DNA from 2 places in the Kribbella ginsengisoli genome. Region 1 is predicted to be linked to the other one. Evidence: predicted binding sites of a transcription regulator. Region 1 holds the regulator's gene; the other holds the start of a gene.
The links. The regulator HrcA, encoded in region 1, represses chaperone genes, less so after heat shock. The targets are predictions, from matches to a motif close to TTGGCACTCGNNNNNNNCGAGTGCCAA.
Positions count from the first base shown of each region.

Region 2: ABD768_RS43095 (FmdB family zinc ribbon protein) is a predicted target of HrcA. The motif match lies at 5,682-5,708, and genes of this name have one in related genera.

Region 1 is NZ_BAABAA010000003.1:202,066-209,754, forward strand. Features, by position in the region: gene ABD768_RS14635 (hypothetical protein) at 1-43, opposite strand, end outside; gene ABD768_RS14640 (SAM-dependent methyltransferase) at 145-768, opposite strand; gene ABD768_RS14645 (16S rRNA (uracil(1498)-N(3))-methyltransferase) at 773-1,489, opposite strand; gene dnaJ (molecular chaperone DnaJ) at 1,512-2,654, opposite strand; gene hrcA (heat-inducible transcriptional repressor HrcA) at 2,692-3,711, opposite strand; gene ABD768_RS14660 (Gfo/Idh/MocA family protein) at 3,822-4,925, opposite strand; gene ABD768_RS14665 (ThuA domain-containing protein) at 4,910-5,551, opposite strand; gene ABD768_RS14670 (EF-Tu/IF-2/RF-3 family GTPase) at 5,681-6,058, shown strand; gene ABD768_RS14675 (MBL fold metallo-hydrolase) at 6,081-6,869, shown strand; gene ABD768_RS14680 (DUF4870 domain-containing protein) at 6,960-7,331, shown strand; gene ABD768_RS14685 (NCS1 family nucleobase:cation symporter-1) at 7,398-7,689, shown strand, end outside.
Region 2 is NZ_BAABAA010000002.1:364,459-372,147, forward strand. Features, by position in the region: gene glp (molybdotransferase-like divisome protein Glp) at 1-522, opposite strand, end outside; gene ABD768_RS09060 (GNAT family N-acetyltransferase) at 519-998, opposite strand; gene ABD768_RS09065 (UTP--glucose-1-phosphate uridylyltransferase) at 991-2,379, opposite strand; gene ABD768_RS09070 (5-formyltetrahydrofolate cyclo-ligase) at 2,450-3,007, shown strand; gene ABD768_RS09075 (penicillin acylase family protein) at 3,008-5,557, opposite strand; gene ABD768_RS43095 (FmdB family zinc ribbon protein) at 5,728-6,081, shown strand; gene ABD768_RS09090 (SAF domain-containing protein) at 6,137-6,760, shown strand; gene mscL (large conductance mechanosensitive channel protein MscL) at 6,909-7,316, shown strand; gene ABD768_RS09100 (GNAT family N-acetyltransferase) at 7,520-7,689, opposite strand, start outside.

The sequences.
Region 1 (7,689 bases):
CGGCCACGCCGGCCAAACGCCGGACAGTCTTGTGCTCAGTCATCTTCACGAACCTTTCGTCGATTACTGATTGCTACTCAAGGCAACAGTCAGTGACGACCCGTCACAAGCTTTTCGAAGATCCGGAAAATGACGGCACCCGACTCACTGGAAGGTGAAAAGGCGCTCCGGTGGAGTGGGTGGTTCGGTGGTAGCCAGGTAGCGGTTGGTGCCGACCGACCAGGCGACGTTGTCGGGGGCGTCGAAGGTCAGTTCTTTGAAGCCGGTGTCGGTGAACCAGGCTCGGATGTCTTGGCGGATGTCCGGGGTGTGGCGGCCTCGGGTCCAGATGACGGTGGCGTTGGGGGTGCAGAAGGCGGGGAGGGCGCGGACCGTGGTCTCCGTGTCGGCGGGGGTGATGTTGCCGAAGACGCCGCAGAAGAGGACCAGGTCGGCTGGTACTGCGCCTGCGTAGCTCGCGGTTGAGCCGGCGTCGGCTTCTACGACCTCGATGCCGGTGAGGCCGTGGGCAGCGGCTGCTGTGCGGGCTGTGTCGGCCAAGCGGGGGTCTAGCTCAACCAGGCGGGCAGATACCCGGTCGCGGGCGGGGTGGGTGGCTAGGACCTCGATCAGGTCGCGGCCCTGGCCGGCGCAGGCGCTGATGACTCGGATCGGGCCGTCGCGGTGCGCGTCGAGGTGGTTCCGGATCGCGCGTTGGACCGAGCGGAGGCGGCCGCTCAGGTCAGATGACGGGTCGTCGTAGTCCTGGTGCCAGTCGAGCCAGTCCATCGGGTCAGCTCCAGCGGGAGCGGGCGAGTAGGGCTGAGGCGGCGGCCACGCCCGCTGTCGACGTACGGAGGACTGTGCTTCCGAGGCGGACCGGGGTGGCGGCGAAGGCCTCCAGCTCGGCCGGAGCGATGCCGCCTTCGGGGCCGACCACGATCACGATGTCGCCCGCCGCGGGCAACTCCAGCGAGGCCATCGGGGTGGTGGCTTCTTCGTGGAGGATGACGGCCAGGGCGGCGTCAGAGAGGAGCTTGGCGACCTCCGAGGTCGAGGCGATGGGGGCCACCTCGCAGAACCAGGAGCGGCGGGACTGTTTGCTGGACTCGAAGGCCCAGGACTGCCACTTGCTCTCGGTCTTGGCGACCCGCTCGGGGTTGGCGCGGAACTGGCTGCGGTCCGCGTTCCACGGGACGATCAGGTCGACCCCCACCTCGGTGAGCATCTCGACAGCCAGCTCGGCCCGCTCCCCCTTCGGCAGGGCCTGTACGACGACCAGCCGCGGGCTGGCAGCGTCGACCTCACCACGGTGATCGACCGCCACGGTCAGGCCGGTCTTGGACGACGCCGTGACCGCCCCCTCGGCGAAGGAGCCCCGGCCGTCGGTCAGCCGGATCCGCTCGCCCGGACCGATCCGGCGTACGACGGCCGCATGACGCCCTTCGGCCCCGTCCAGTACCAGCTCGGGGCCGTCGAGGTCAGGCAGGTAGAAGACCGCGAGTCCCATCGCCCGGCAGCCTAAGTCGTTTTCAATGCGCACCGAAGGCGTCGCGCAGGCGCCCGAAGACACCCTTGTGCGCCGCCTGGACATGACCGACCGGCCGCTCCTCGCCCCGCGCGGCGGCGATCTGCTGCAGCAACGCCTTCTGCGCGTCGTCCAGCTTGGTCGGCGTCTCGACGATCACCTGCACGATCAGGTCACCGCGACCCGCGTGCCGCAACCGCGGTACGCCGCGAGCGGTCAGCGTCATCGCCGTCCCCGACTGCGTCCCCGCCCGGATCTCGAGCGGCGTCGTCTCGCCCTCGAGCGTCGGCAGGTCGATCGTCGTACCGAGCGCTGCCGCCGTCATCGGCAGGGTCACCGTGCAGTGCAGGTCGTCACCGCTGCGGGTGAAGATCTCGTGCGGCTCGACCTCGATCTCGACGTACAGGTCGCCGGCCGGGCCACCGCCCGGGCCGACCTCGCCCTGGCCGGTCAGCTGGACCCGGGTGCCGCTGTCGACGCCACCGGGGATCTTGACCGTGACGGTACGCCGGGAGCGCACCCGCCCGTCGCCGGCGCACTCGACACACGGGTTCGGGATGGTGGTGCCGAAGCCGCGGCAGTTCGGGCACGGACGCATCGTCCGGACCTCGCCGAGGAACGAGCGCTGCGTGTGGGTGACCTCGCCCCGGCCGTGGCAGATCTCGCAGGTGACCGGCTCGGAGCCGACCTGGGCGCCGGAGCCGGAACAGGTCGGGCACAGCACCGCGGTGTCGACCTTCAGCTCGCGAGTCGTCCCGAAGGCCGCTTCGGCGAGGTCGATCCGCAGCGGGATCAGCGCGTCCTGGCCCCGCCGGGTGCGTGGCCGCGGCCCGCGGGTCGCCCCGCCGGTCTGGCCGAAGAAGGCGTCCATGATGTCGGTGAAGGTGAACGCCTGGCCGAAGCCGGCGCCGCCGCCCGCGCCCGGACCGCTCGCGAACGGGTCACCACCGAGATCGTGGACCTGCTTCTTCTGCGGGTCGCTGAGCACCTGGAAGGCGCGGCCGATCTCCTGGAACTTGTGGTGCGCGTCCTCGGAGTCGTTCACGTCCGGGTGGTACTGGCGGGCCAGCTTGCGGTAGGCCTTCTTGATCTCGTCCTGTGTCGCGTCGCGACTGACGCCCAGGACGGCGTAGTAATCGGTGCTCATACTCCAAGCCACTTGGTAGGCAGTGTGTGGTGGTGGTTCACGAGTCGGCCAGGATCTGGCTGACGTAGCGCGCGACGGCGCGGACAGCGCCCATCGTGCTCGGATAGTCCATGTGGGTCGGGCCGACGATGCCGAGGGTGGCCAGCGCCTCCGACTTGGAGCCGTAGCCGGTGGCGACGACCGAGGTGGTGGCAAGTCCTTCGTACGGGTTCTCGTGGCCGATCCGGACCGTCAGCGTCTGCGGGTTGGTGGCCTCGCCGAGCAGCTTGAGCAGGATCACGTGCTCCTCGAGCGCCTCCAGCACCGGCTTCACGTTGCGCTCGAAGTCGTCGCCGTAGCGGGTCAGGTTGGCCGCGCCGCCGACCGCGATCCGCTGCTCGCCCTCGACCGTGAAGGCCTCCAGCAAGCTCGTCACGATGGCGGCCACCAGCGGCCGGTTCGGCGGTGCGAAGGTCTCGGTGACGCTCTCCAGCGAGGTGGCCGCGTCGGTCAGCCGCTGGCCGGTCAGCGCCGTGTTCAGCCGGGAGCGCAGGTCGGCGATCAGTTGCTCGTCGACGTCGTCGTGGGTCTCCACGATCCGCTGCTCGACCCGGCCGGTGCTGGTGATCAGCACCAGCAACAGCCGCCGCGGTGTCATCGTCACCACCTCGACGTGCCGCACGCTCGACCGGCTCAGCGTCGGGTACTGCACGATGGCGACCTGCCGGGTGATCTGCGCGAGCAGCCGGACGGTACGCCGTACTACGTCGTCCAGGTCGACCGCGCCGACCAGGAAGGACGAGATCGCCTTCTTCTCGGCCGGCGACAGCGTCTTGACGGTGCTCAGCTTGTCGACGAACAGCCGGTAGCCGGCGTCGGTCGGGATCCGGCCGGCGCTGGTGTGCGGCTGGGTGATGTACCCCTCCTCCTCCAGCGCGGCCATGTCGTTGCGGACCGTGGCCGGGGAGACGCCGAGGTTGTGCCGGTCGACCAGGGTCTTCGAGCCGACCGGCTCATGGGTGGCCACGTAGTCCTCGACGATGGCCCGGAGCACGTCCAGTTTGCGTTCGTCCAGCACGCGCACCACCCCTCTCACGTCGGCCCCTCGGGCTGGCACTCCCGAGTTTCGAGTGCCAGTCTACCGAGCCCGCACGACACCTACCGACGCGTAACGGCGTGGGCCGTGTCTCAGGCTAATTCCGGGGATGCCCCCAAAGGTACGGCGGCAGGCCGCTGGACCGTACTCGCCACGTCCACCGACTGGTCCTGAGCCGCAGACTCGAGCAGCGACTCCATCACATCGAGCACGTGATATGCCAGCGCTCCATCGGCCCGGTGCGGCTCGTTGTTGCGCAGCGCGCGAGCCATGTCGGCCACACCGACGCCGCGGCCGGCACCGGCGTACCCACCGGCTACAGGGAGTTGCGTCCAGTCACGGTTGGTCGCAGTGGCAATCTCCACCGTGCCGTCGAAGCCATTCGGGTCCGGGACGGACAGGCTGCCCTCGGTGCCGTAGATCTCGATCCGCGGGAGCCGTGCGGCCCACACGTCGAAGCTCATCAGCACAGTGGTGAGCGCACCCGACTCGTGCTCCAGTACGCCGGTCACGTGCGTCGGTACGTCGACGGGGAACGTCTCCCCCGCCCGCGGCCCGGTGTGGACCTTCCGCTGCTCCTGCGAGCGCCCAGCCCGGCCAGTGACCCGCTTCACCGGTCCAAGCAGCGTGACGAGACTGGTGATGTAGTACGGACCCATGTCGAGGAGCGGGCCGCCACCTTGTTGGTAGTAGAACTCGGGGGCTGGGTGCCACAGCTCATGCCCGGGCGTAACGAAGTAGGCCGACGCTGCCGTCGGTACGCCGATGTCGCCGCGGTCGAGCGCGACGCGGGCAGTCTGCGTGCCGGTGCCGAGCACGGTGTCGGGCGCGCAGCCGATGCGGAGGTTGTTGGCGGCCGCGAGCTTGAGCAGCGGCTCCGCCTCGGCACGGTCGACAGCCAGCGGCTTCTCGCCGTACACGTGCTTGCCGGCCTGCAGCGCCGCCTGGTGGACCGGTGCGTGCGCGGCCGGGATGGTCAGGTTGAGGACGATGTCGACGTCGGGGTCGGCGAACAGGTCCTCGGACGTCAGGGCCCGGACGCCCGGATTCTGGTCGGCGATCGCTTGCGCCCTGGAGAGGTCGAGATCGGCGACGGCGACCACCTGGACGCCGGGGAGCTTGGCGAGGTGCTCGAGGTACGTACCGCTGATGACACCGGTGCCGACGATGCCGACGTTGGTCACTTGCTCGCCCACAGCAGGCCCCTCTCGATGATGGTGCGGACCTCTGGCGTGTCGAGGTCGGCGACGGAGTGGCCCGGCGTACAGACGAAGACCTTGCCATCGCCCCAGGTGCGGGTCCAGACGGCCGGCATCGTCGCGCCTTCGATCCACGGGAAGTCCGGGTGCGCGCGGAAGGTGGTCGTGGCGAGCACGTTGTTGGTGGGGTCGGCGTGCACGTAGTACTGCTCGGTGCGGAGGTCGAAATGCGTCAGACCCTCGACGATCGGATCGTCGGAGACGATCTCGATCCGGTGGTCGACGGCGCCGCCGGGGTGCGAGACGAACTGGCCGCCGGTGATGAAGCTGTAGTCGGTGTTGCTGCGGAACGAGTCGATGATGCCGCCGTGCCAGCCGGCCAGACCGGTACCGGCGCGGACCGCCGCCTCCAGGCCCTCGACCTGCTCGGCGGTGATCTCGCTCATGGTGATGCACTGCAGCACCAGGTCGACGCCGGCCAGGTCGAGGTAGCTCTCGGTGGTGTCCGAGACCGTCACCTCGAAGTCGTTCTCCTTCAGGAAGGGGATGAACAGCTCGGTCGCCTCGACCGGGACATGCCCTTCCCAGCCACCCCGGACCACCAGTGCCCGTCGTGTCGTCACGCCGCCACCCTTCGATTTCTTCATCGGTGTAGAGATCGGATGAATCGGTTCAGCTCTGCGACCTTAGGCGGCCGATCGGGGGCCTTCAACCCCCGTCCCGGCGGGTGGATACCACTAGAGTCGGCGGCTATGGGATGGAAGTTCTGGAAGCGCGAGCCGAACCCGATGGATCCGCAGCAGTTGCTGAACCAGGCGCACGCGGCAGGTCCGCTGCAGGACGCGCCGCGGCCGCAGGACGCGGGGAGCTTCGTGCTTCCGGTCGAGGACGTCTTCTCGATCACCGGGCGCGGGACGGTGGTGACCGGCCGGATCACGAGCGGCACGGTGTCCGAAGGCGACCAGGTGCTGATCATGCGCGCCGGGCAGCAGGTGGCGATGACCCGTGTCACCGGGGTCGAGGCGTTTCGCAAGGTGCTCAAGACGGCGAGCGCGGGCGAGAACGTCGGGCTGCTGCTCGAAGGCATCGACAAGAGTCAGGTACTGGCAGGCGACGTCATCTCGCGCTGACCCCTCCGGTTAGGGTCGCGGTATGAGTGCGTGGGTGGAGTTGGGCGACCGGACCTGGGTCCGGCGGTACGCGGAGTACGACGTGAACATCGGGCTGGTCGTCGGCAGTGCGGGCGCGCTGGTGATCGACACACGCGGTACTCCGGCCGAGGGTGAGGAGTTGCTGGCTCACATCCGCGAGATCACCGACGCGCCGATCCGCTGGATCGTCAACACGCACGCGCACTTCGACCACGTCTTCGGCAACCCTGCCTTCAAGGACGCGACGAGCTACGCGCAGGAGAACACCGCCGCCGCGGTCGCGGAGACCGTTGCCATCGACAACACGTTCGCCGTGGCCAAGGTGATCGAGCTGGGCGACCGGCGGGTCGAGGTGCTGCACCTGGGCAACGGGCACACCGACGGCGACGTGGTGGTCGTCGTACCGGATGTCGATGTCTTCTTCGCCGGCGACCTGATCGAGGAGTCGGCGCCCCCGTCGTACGGCGAGGACTCGTATCCGCTGGAGTGGGCCGACACGGTCGACCGGCTGATCGGCCTGCTGTCCGCGACCGCCAAGGTCGTCCCAGGGCACGGCGCGGTCGTCGACGCCGAGTTCGTCCGCGACCAGAACGGCGACATCGGCACGGTCGCGAACACCATTTCCGGCCTGCACCACAACGGAACCTCGCTCGAGGACGCGCTCGCCCACACCGACGACTGGCCCTGGCCGCAGGCCCACCTCGAGCAGGCGGTACGCCGCGGCTACGCCGCCCTAGGCGCTCCCCGGCGTCCCACCCTGCCGTTGCTGGGCCTCGCCAAAGACGAGTAGTTGCCTGAAAGCGCACGGCTGGGAAGTCGAGTGCGCACTGATCCAGCAGGACGGCGCTGAGGTCCTGACGCGGCATCTAGCGTTCGCGTCATGACTGAAAACTATCCGCCGCCGCCACCGCAGTACTCCGGACAGCCGATGCGGCCGGACGAGGAGCGGACCTGGTCGCTGGTCGCGCACGTCGGCACCATCATCTTCGGCTTCCTGGCGCCGCTGATCGTGCTGCTGGTCAAGGGCAACGACTCGCCGACCGTCCGCGCGCACGCGGTCGAGTCGCTGAACTTCCAGATCACCGCGACCATCGGGTACGTCGCGTCGTACATCCTGATGTTCCTGCTGATCGGGTTCATCACGCTGCCGGCGATCTGGATCCTCGCGGTCGTGTTCGCGATCATGGCGACGATGGCGGCCAGTAACGGCAAGCCGTACCGGTACCCCTTCGCCCTGCGCTTGGTGAAGTAACCGAACCGATCAGCGCTCACGCTGTGGGGTTATGCGTTGACATGGCGTCCGCGATCCCGCACGTTGGTGCGAAACACGACTGCGGACGAGGTGGCGACGATGGCGCATGCGGCCCAGGCTTCTCCTGAACAGATCACCCATCCGGACGGGCGGGTGGAGTTGTCCGATCCGGCGTCCATCGCCGACAGCCGGTACGGGAACGCGGAGCTGGCTCCGACCCGCTTGCCGGAGCGCCACTGGACGACGTACAACTACGCCGCGCTGTGGATGGGGATGGCACACAACATCCCCAGCTACCTGCTCGCGGCCGGGCTGGTCGCGCTCGGGATGAACTGGCTGCAGGCTTTCCTGACAATCA
Region 2 (7,689 bases), on a different contig from region 1:
CCGTACGGTCACCCGGGCGCGTCCAACAGCAGCCAGTACTGCGATCTGCCGCGGACCCAGCACGGTGTCCCGGTCCATGACCTTGTCGCCTGCCTGCAGGTCCTCACCGGCGTGGCGTACGGAGGCACCTAGCGACGGCTGCTGCGCGATGTGGACTCGCGCGGCTCCCCCGTCGGTCCACTCGACAGGTACGACGCTGTCGGCCCCGCGGGGCATCGGTGCGCCCGTCATGATCCGCACTGTCGTCCCTGGAGTGACCACAATCGGCTCAGCCCGCCCAGCGGCGATCTCACCGACCACAGGCAGAGCGATCGGGTTCTCCCGGGATGCACCGGCCAGGTCGGCCGCCTGTACGGCGTACCCGTCCATGGCGGAGTTGTCGAAGCCAGGGAGGCTCACTGGAGAGACAACGTCCTCACAGAGCACCAGCCCGAGCGCCTCCATCAACGGCTGCTCGAACGGCGGCAGTGGCCTCACCCTGCCGAGTACTGCTTCCAGATGCTCGTCAACACTCCGTCTCACGCAGAGGACTCTAGTCGCTCGGGATGAGCGCCCCAGACCATGCGTACGTCCGGCACGCGCTCCTCGTTGTCGGCGCCGTCGGTACGCCGTACCTCCGTGAACCCATGCCGCCGGTAGAACTCCTGTGCCCGGGTGTTGCTCTGGAACGTCCACAGGGCGAGTCCACCGGGCCGCAGGTCCTTGGCCAGGTCGACCAGCGTCGAGCCGACCCCCTGGCCGGCTACCTCCGGGTCGACGTACAGCTGGTCGAGGTCGTCGCCGTCCAGCGTCAGTACGGCGACGATCCGGCCGTCGTCCATCGCTACCCAGCTCTGCCCGTCCGGTAGCAGCACCTCGGCGAACCAGCCGCGCACTTGTTCCTCAGTGTGGATCGCCGGTGGCAACTGCGAGTCTTGTGCGTGCCGGGACCGCCACCAAACCGCTGCGGCCTCGTCCGTGTCGTACGGCTCCAACGGCCGGATCCAGACATCATCCACGGAGCTCGGTCCCGTCGGGGATCTCCCGGCGTTCACCGGCCGGCGCCTCCACCTCGACCTCGCCGAGCACCACCACATCCTTGCCGAAGGCAACATCACCGCGGACCTCGAGCCGGTCGGCCCGGACCAGCGACGGCGGTCCGGCCGCGAACCGTGCCTCGAAGTCGGCGAGGATCTTGAAGTACTCCGGATCGAGGTCGACGTACGGCTCGTCGCCCACGTGATGGGTGGTCAGGTCGCCGGCGTCGTTCAGCTGGTACACGTCGGAGCGCAGTACCAGCAGGTCGTTGGTCGTCTTGACCGGCTTGAACCGGCTCCGGTCGACGACCACCGCCTGCGAGCCCTCGAAGGTCTCGATCGCGGTGCCCATCGCGGTCTCCAGCTGGATCACCTTCGGCGAGGACGAGTCGGCCGGGTCGACGGTCTTGCGGTTGACGATGATCGGCAGGCCGAGGATGCCGTCGTGGCCGGCCATCAACTCGGCGAGCCGGTCGAGATCGATCCACAGGTTGTTGGTGTTGAACGTCTTGTGCCGGGTGATGTCCTGGAAGTGCTTCGCGTCGTCTGGGTGCACCTGAGCGCTGTCGCGCAGGATCAGCCGGCCGTCGGACTTGCGGACGGCGACGTGGCCGCCCTTGCGGTCCGACCTGGTCCGGCGGCAGACCTCCATCCCGAATGGGACGTCGTGCTCGACCATCCAGGCGGCGATCCGGCCGTCGGGGGTGGCGCCGAGGTTGTCCGCGTTCGAGATGAACGCGTGCCGGAAACCCTTCTCCCGGAGCGCGTCGAGCGTGCCGGAGGCGACCAGGGCGGTGTAGATGTCGCCGTGGCCGGGCGGGCACCAGGCGAGCTCGGGGTCGTCGGGCCACTCGGCCGGGGTGAGGTCGTCGGCGAGGAGCTTGGGCTCCATGTTCTGCTCGAAGTCGAGCGGGACGCCGTCCACCGGCAGGTCGGAGTACTCGCCGAGGATCGCCAGCGACTCCTTCTTGGTGCGGAAGGAGTTCATCAGGACCAGCGGCAGCGGTACGTCGTACGCCCTGCGGGTGGCCAGGATCTGCCGGGCGATGATGTCGAGGAAGCTCAGTCCGTCCTTGACCGGCAGCGCCGACTTGGGTCCGGTGACGCCCATCGACGTACCGAGACCGCCGTTGAGCTTGATCACCACCGTCTCGGCGAGGGCGGCCCGCCGCGACTCCTCGCTGGGATCGAGGTGCTCCAGATGGGGCAGTTCACCCACCGGATCGATGTCGTCCTCGCGGATCGTGCCCTGCTGGCCCGACTCGAACAACCGGTAGTAGTGCGAGAAGACTTTCACCGCGACGTCGGCGACTCCGGCCGCGCGCATCTTCTCCTGTGCCTGTTGGAGACCTGCCTCACTCATGACCCAACACTAGGGTAGGCATCCTCACCGCGACGTTAACTGCGTCACTATGCGTCTCTAGGATCACCCTGTGTTCTCTTCGAAGGCGGCATTGCGTTCGCAACTGTTGGCCGCCCGGCGCGTAACGGCCGCTTTGTCCGGACCTGGGCTGCTCGCGGTCGCCCGCGAACAGGTCGAGGTGGTCGCCGCGCGGACGATCGCGGTCTACGTCTCGATGGCCAACGAGCCGCAGACAGGGCCGCTGATCGACTGGCTGCTCGCCTCCGGCCGCGAGGTTCTGCTGCCGGTCCTGTACGCCGACAACGACCTCGGCTGGGGTATCGCCCCGGGCGCGGCCGACCTGGTCCCCGGTCGACTGGGACTCTCAGAGCCGCCGGTGGATCTCGGCGCCGACGCGATCGCCTCCGCCGAGCTGGTGATCTGCCCTGCGCTCGCGGTCGACCGTCGCGGCGTACGGCTAGGCCGTGGTGGCGGTTCCTACGACCGGGCGCTGGCCCGAGTCTCTCCCGGTACGCCGACCTGGGCCGTGGTCCACGACTCCGAGATCCTCGACGAGCTCCCGGCCGACCCGCACGACCAGCCTGTCAAGGCAGCACTCACCCCGACCCGGCTGGTCCAGCTCGGATAGCTAGTTGTCCTTCTCCGGTTTGGTGAAGGTCAGTGTGTGCTTGCGGGTCGCCTCCACGGCGCCGCGGGTGAAGGCCCATGGCAGCGTCTCGCCGCGCACCCACAGCTTGGTCTGGTCGATGTAGTTCGACGAGAACGCGTGCCCGGAGACGCCGGTCAGGTTGATCCAGCGCGACTTGTCGAAGTCGGACAGGTCGACCACCATCCGCATCGACGGCGTCGAGATCACCTTGTACCCCTCGGCCGCGTCCCACGAGGTCGCGTCGACGATCGACGACCCGCCGCCCAGCTCGTACGGGCCGCGGTTGAACAGCTTGTCGACCACGCCGATGCCCGACGTGCCCAGCGTCTGGTTGGTCAGCGTCAGCTTGTGCAGCCGGCCCCACTGCCAGTTCGAGGGCTCGCGCGCCATCTTGGTGGTGATCTCGGCCCGCGCGTTGACCAGGGCCTCGCGCAGGATGTCGTCGCGGCTCTCCCGCTGCGTGGTGTCGAGGTTGTCCCACCAGGTGCTGTTCGGCTGGGTGACCAGCGTCCGCATCACCTCGAACCAGCGGGACCCGCCGTCCGGCCAGGCGCTCTCCGGCAACTGGTCGTGGAAGGTGAGCTGGAGCAAGTTGCGCCAGACGACGTTGAAGTACGCCGCGGGCGCGGAGTCGGCCGGCTGGGTGAAGTCCCAGTTCCGAAGCGTGTCCTGGCCCTGCCGGTCGAACTCGTCGTTGATCTGGACGTGCAGCAGGTACGGCATCAACTGCTCGGCGTTGCGGTTCTTGGTGTCGAGCTGGATCGAGGCCATCGCGTTCGCGTCGAGCTTGCCCGCGGCCCGGACCCGCTCGAGGATCTGTTGCGCGCGGTAGCCGTAGTCCCAGTCGTCGGTCAGGTGGTACGGGTACGTCTCCGGCACGACCGCCTGGTTCGCCGTCACGATCACGCCGTCGACGGGGTCGGCCTCGGTCGGCATCGCGTCGAACGGGATGTAGCCCTTCCAGTGGTAGCGCGAGTCCCAGCCCGGCACCGGCCAGTCGCCGAACCCGGCGTTGCGGATCGGGACCCGGCCGGGCGCCTGGTAGCCGATGTGGCCCTCGCGGTCGGCGTACACGAGGTTCTGCGACGGGACCTCGAAGATCGAGGCGGCGGCCCGGAACTGGGTCCAGTTCTGGGCCCGGTTGATCGCGAACAGCGCGTCGGCGGTCCGGCCCGGGGTCAGCGCGGTCCATTGGAGGGCGACGCCGAACGCCTCGGGGCTCTTCAGCTTCTTCGCCGACAGCTCGCCGGCCTCGCGCTCGTCGTCGCCGACGTCGGAGATGATCGGGCCGTGCCGGGACTCCCGGACGATGATCGTCTCTTCCTTGTCCTGGCCGGCGACCTTGAACTTCTCCTCGCGCCGGGCCAGGCCGGTGCGCTTGTTGTCGTACATCACCGCGTTCGGCCCGGCGAACTTCTCCAGGTACAGATCCATCACGTCGGGGTCGAGGTTGGTGAAGCCCCACGAGATCGAGGCGTTGTGGCCGATCACCACGCCGGGCAGGCCGGAGAAGCTGAACCCGGACACGTCGTACGGGCACTGCGTGTTGACGTTGTTGCAGTGCAGGCCGATCTGGGTCCAGATGCCCGGCATCGTCGCGCCGAGGTGCGGGTCGTTGGCCAGCAGCGGCTTGCCGGTGGTCGTGTGCTCACCGGAGACGACCCAGGAGTTCGAACCGATGCCGTCGCCGCGGCCGATCAGGTCCGGCAGGCCCTTGGCCACCTTGTCGATCGTGTCGAGCGACTTGAGCAGGTCCTCGGTCAGCATGCCGCGTTGCGGCGCCGGGGCCTGCTCGGAGGTGGTGAACGCGCCGCCCTTGGTCACCGCGGCCGTCGCGATGATCGGCTCGTTGCGATCGAAGGGGTAGTCCGGGTAGAGGCTGGCGATGTTGGCGACCGGGTACTTCGCCGCGAGCTTGGTGCGGGTGATCTCGTCGTCCATGTTGCCGCCGAGGTCCCACGCCATCGCCTTCAGCCAGGCCAGCGAGTCGGCCGCGGTCCAGGGCTCCGGGTGATAGTCGGGGCCGGTCGGGTCCTTCAGCGACAGTACGGCGTACTCGAGGCTGAGGGCGGAGCCCTCGTGGGTGTCGAGGTAGGCGTTGACGCCGCGGGCGTAGTCGTCCAGGTACTGCCGGGTGGTCGGCGTGAGCAGGGCGAGCTCTTTCTCCGCGACCCGTCGCCAGCCGAGCGTGCGGACGAACTTGTCCGTCTCCAGCGCCTTCTTGCCGAACAGCTCGGCCAGCCGGCCGGACGTCACGTGCCGGCGGAAGTCCATCTCGAAGAACCGGTCCTGGGCGTGTACGTAACCCTGAGCGGCGAACAGATCACCCGGCTTGTCGGCATAGATCTGCGGGATGCCGTTGCCGTCGCGGACCACCTCCACGTCCGCGTCGAGTCCGGTCAGCTCCACCGTCCCGTCGTAGCCGGGGAAGGAGTGGCGGACGACGAAGACGCCGGTCCCGGCCACCACCAGGAGCAAGGTGGCGAACACGATTCCGGACAGGATGATGACACGCAGCAGGCGACGCACGGACCAAACTTAGAGAATCCGGCCCCGCACCCCAAATGCCGCTCCCCGAAACCTGTGGACACAGAGCGGTCTAGACCGCCGATCCCGGGCAGAAGTTGGAATACTTCGGGCCCGTAACGCATTATTAGCAGTCGAGTAGTAGGAGTGCCAGCGGCCTGAAGGGGAATCACGTGCCGACGTACCAGTACCAGTGCACCGAGTGTGGTAACTCGCTCGAGGTCCGCCAGAGCTTCACCGACGACGCCCTGACGGTCTGCCCCGAGTGCCAAGGGACCCTGCGCAAGGTCTTCAACGCCGTGGGTGTCGTGTTCAAGGGCTCCGGTTTCTACCGCAACGACAGCCGCTCGTCGGGGACCAGCACGCTGCCGGCCAAGAGCGAGTCGTCCTCGTCTTCGTCGTCGGAGTCGTCGTCCAACGGGTCGAAGGCGTCGTCCTCGGACTCGTCCAAGGGTTCGTCGTCGTCTTCTTCCGGCTCGTCGGGTTCGTCCGGGCCGTCCTCGAGCAGCAACACCAGCGCTGCCTGAACTTCCTTTGTGGACAACGGAAGAACGGGCTTCGTAGGCTCGTACCTTCCCTGGCATGAGCCGACTTCTTCTTCGTGACCTGCTGAAAGCTGTTCGCCGGCACCGCCGCCTGCTGGCCGGGGTGTCCGCGGCGGCAGCCGTGTACTGCGGCATGGCCGCCCTTTCCCCGCCACCATCACCGACGGTCGCCGTCCTGGCCGCCGCCAGAGACCTGGCCGGTGGCTCGCCGCCGACGGCGCGCGACCTTCGAACGCTGCGACTCCCTGTCGCCGTCGTGCCCGCCGGCGCCCTGCAGCCGGGCAGCGACGTCGCCCGACGTGTCCTCGCGGGACCGGTGCGCTCCGGCGAGCCACTCACCGACGCGCGGTTTCTGAGTCCTGCGTCACTCCCCGCCGGGCAACTGGCCTATCCCGTCCGAATCGACGACGCGGACCTGACCACGCTGCTCCAGGTCGGCGACCGGATCGACCTGTACGCCGCGACGAGCACTCCGGCCGATGCCGGGACTCCCCTGGCCGGCGCCGTGCGGGTGATCGCATTGCCCGCGGCGCGTCCGTCGTCAACCGGGGCCTCGGGGGCGCTGGTCGTGATCGCGGCCGGGCGGGACGTGATCGGCCGAATCGCGCAAGCGACGGCGAATGCACGGATCAGCTTCGCACTGACGCCCGACACCAGCTGATCCATCGACTGGTCACTTATCAGACACGGGCGGTGGCGATCGGTGGCGGTGCGGCGCGGTTGCTCGCGATCCAGCGAGTGGAGTCCTACGTTTTGCGGGTACCCAGCCGAGGGTCCGCCCGGGCCCCGCATCGTGGAGGCACTGCAAAATGATCGACGGCTTCAAGAAATTCCTTATGCGGGGCAACGTCCTCGACCTCGCCATCGCGGTCGTGATCGGCACCGCGTTCGCCACCGTGGTGAAGACAGTGGTCGACAACCTCGTGTCGCCACTGATCGCCTCACTCGGCGGCAGCAACGTGAACGGACTGGCCTTTCACATCGTCGACGGCAACGCTGCCTCGAAGGTCGACATCGGCGCGATCATCAACGCCTTCGTCGTCTTCTTCCTGACCGCGCTCGTCGTGTACTTCGTCCTGGTCGTCCCGATGAAGAAGATCCAGGACCGCCGCGCGGCCAAGGCCGGCACGCCCGAGGAGGAGCCGGAGCCGTTGACCATGGACCAGGAGTTGCTGGTCGAGATCCGCGACGCTCTGCGGGCCCGTCCGCTGAACTGACCGAGGTCATGAAGGTCCGGTCGGCTGTGTCCTCGCAGTACAACGCAGTCGACCGGACCGGCGGCGCGGACCCGCAGTCCGGTCGGCTTCGGCAGTCCGGTCGGATCCGGCGAGTCATCGGCTCCGGCAGGGCAGCTGGCCACGGCGGGTCAATCGGCTCCGGCGGGTCAGTTGGCCACGGCAGGTCAGTTGGCCACGGCGGGTCAGTTGGCTCCGGCGGGTTCGTCGGTCGTGGGGTATTGGAGCCAGGTGTAGTTGATGGGTTGGGGCTTGTTCCATTCGGCGGCTATGTCGTCGGGGACGGGCTGGAAGCCGGCTCGGAGGTAGGCGCGGATGGCTTGGATGTTGTCGGGGCGGACGCGGAGGAAGATTT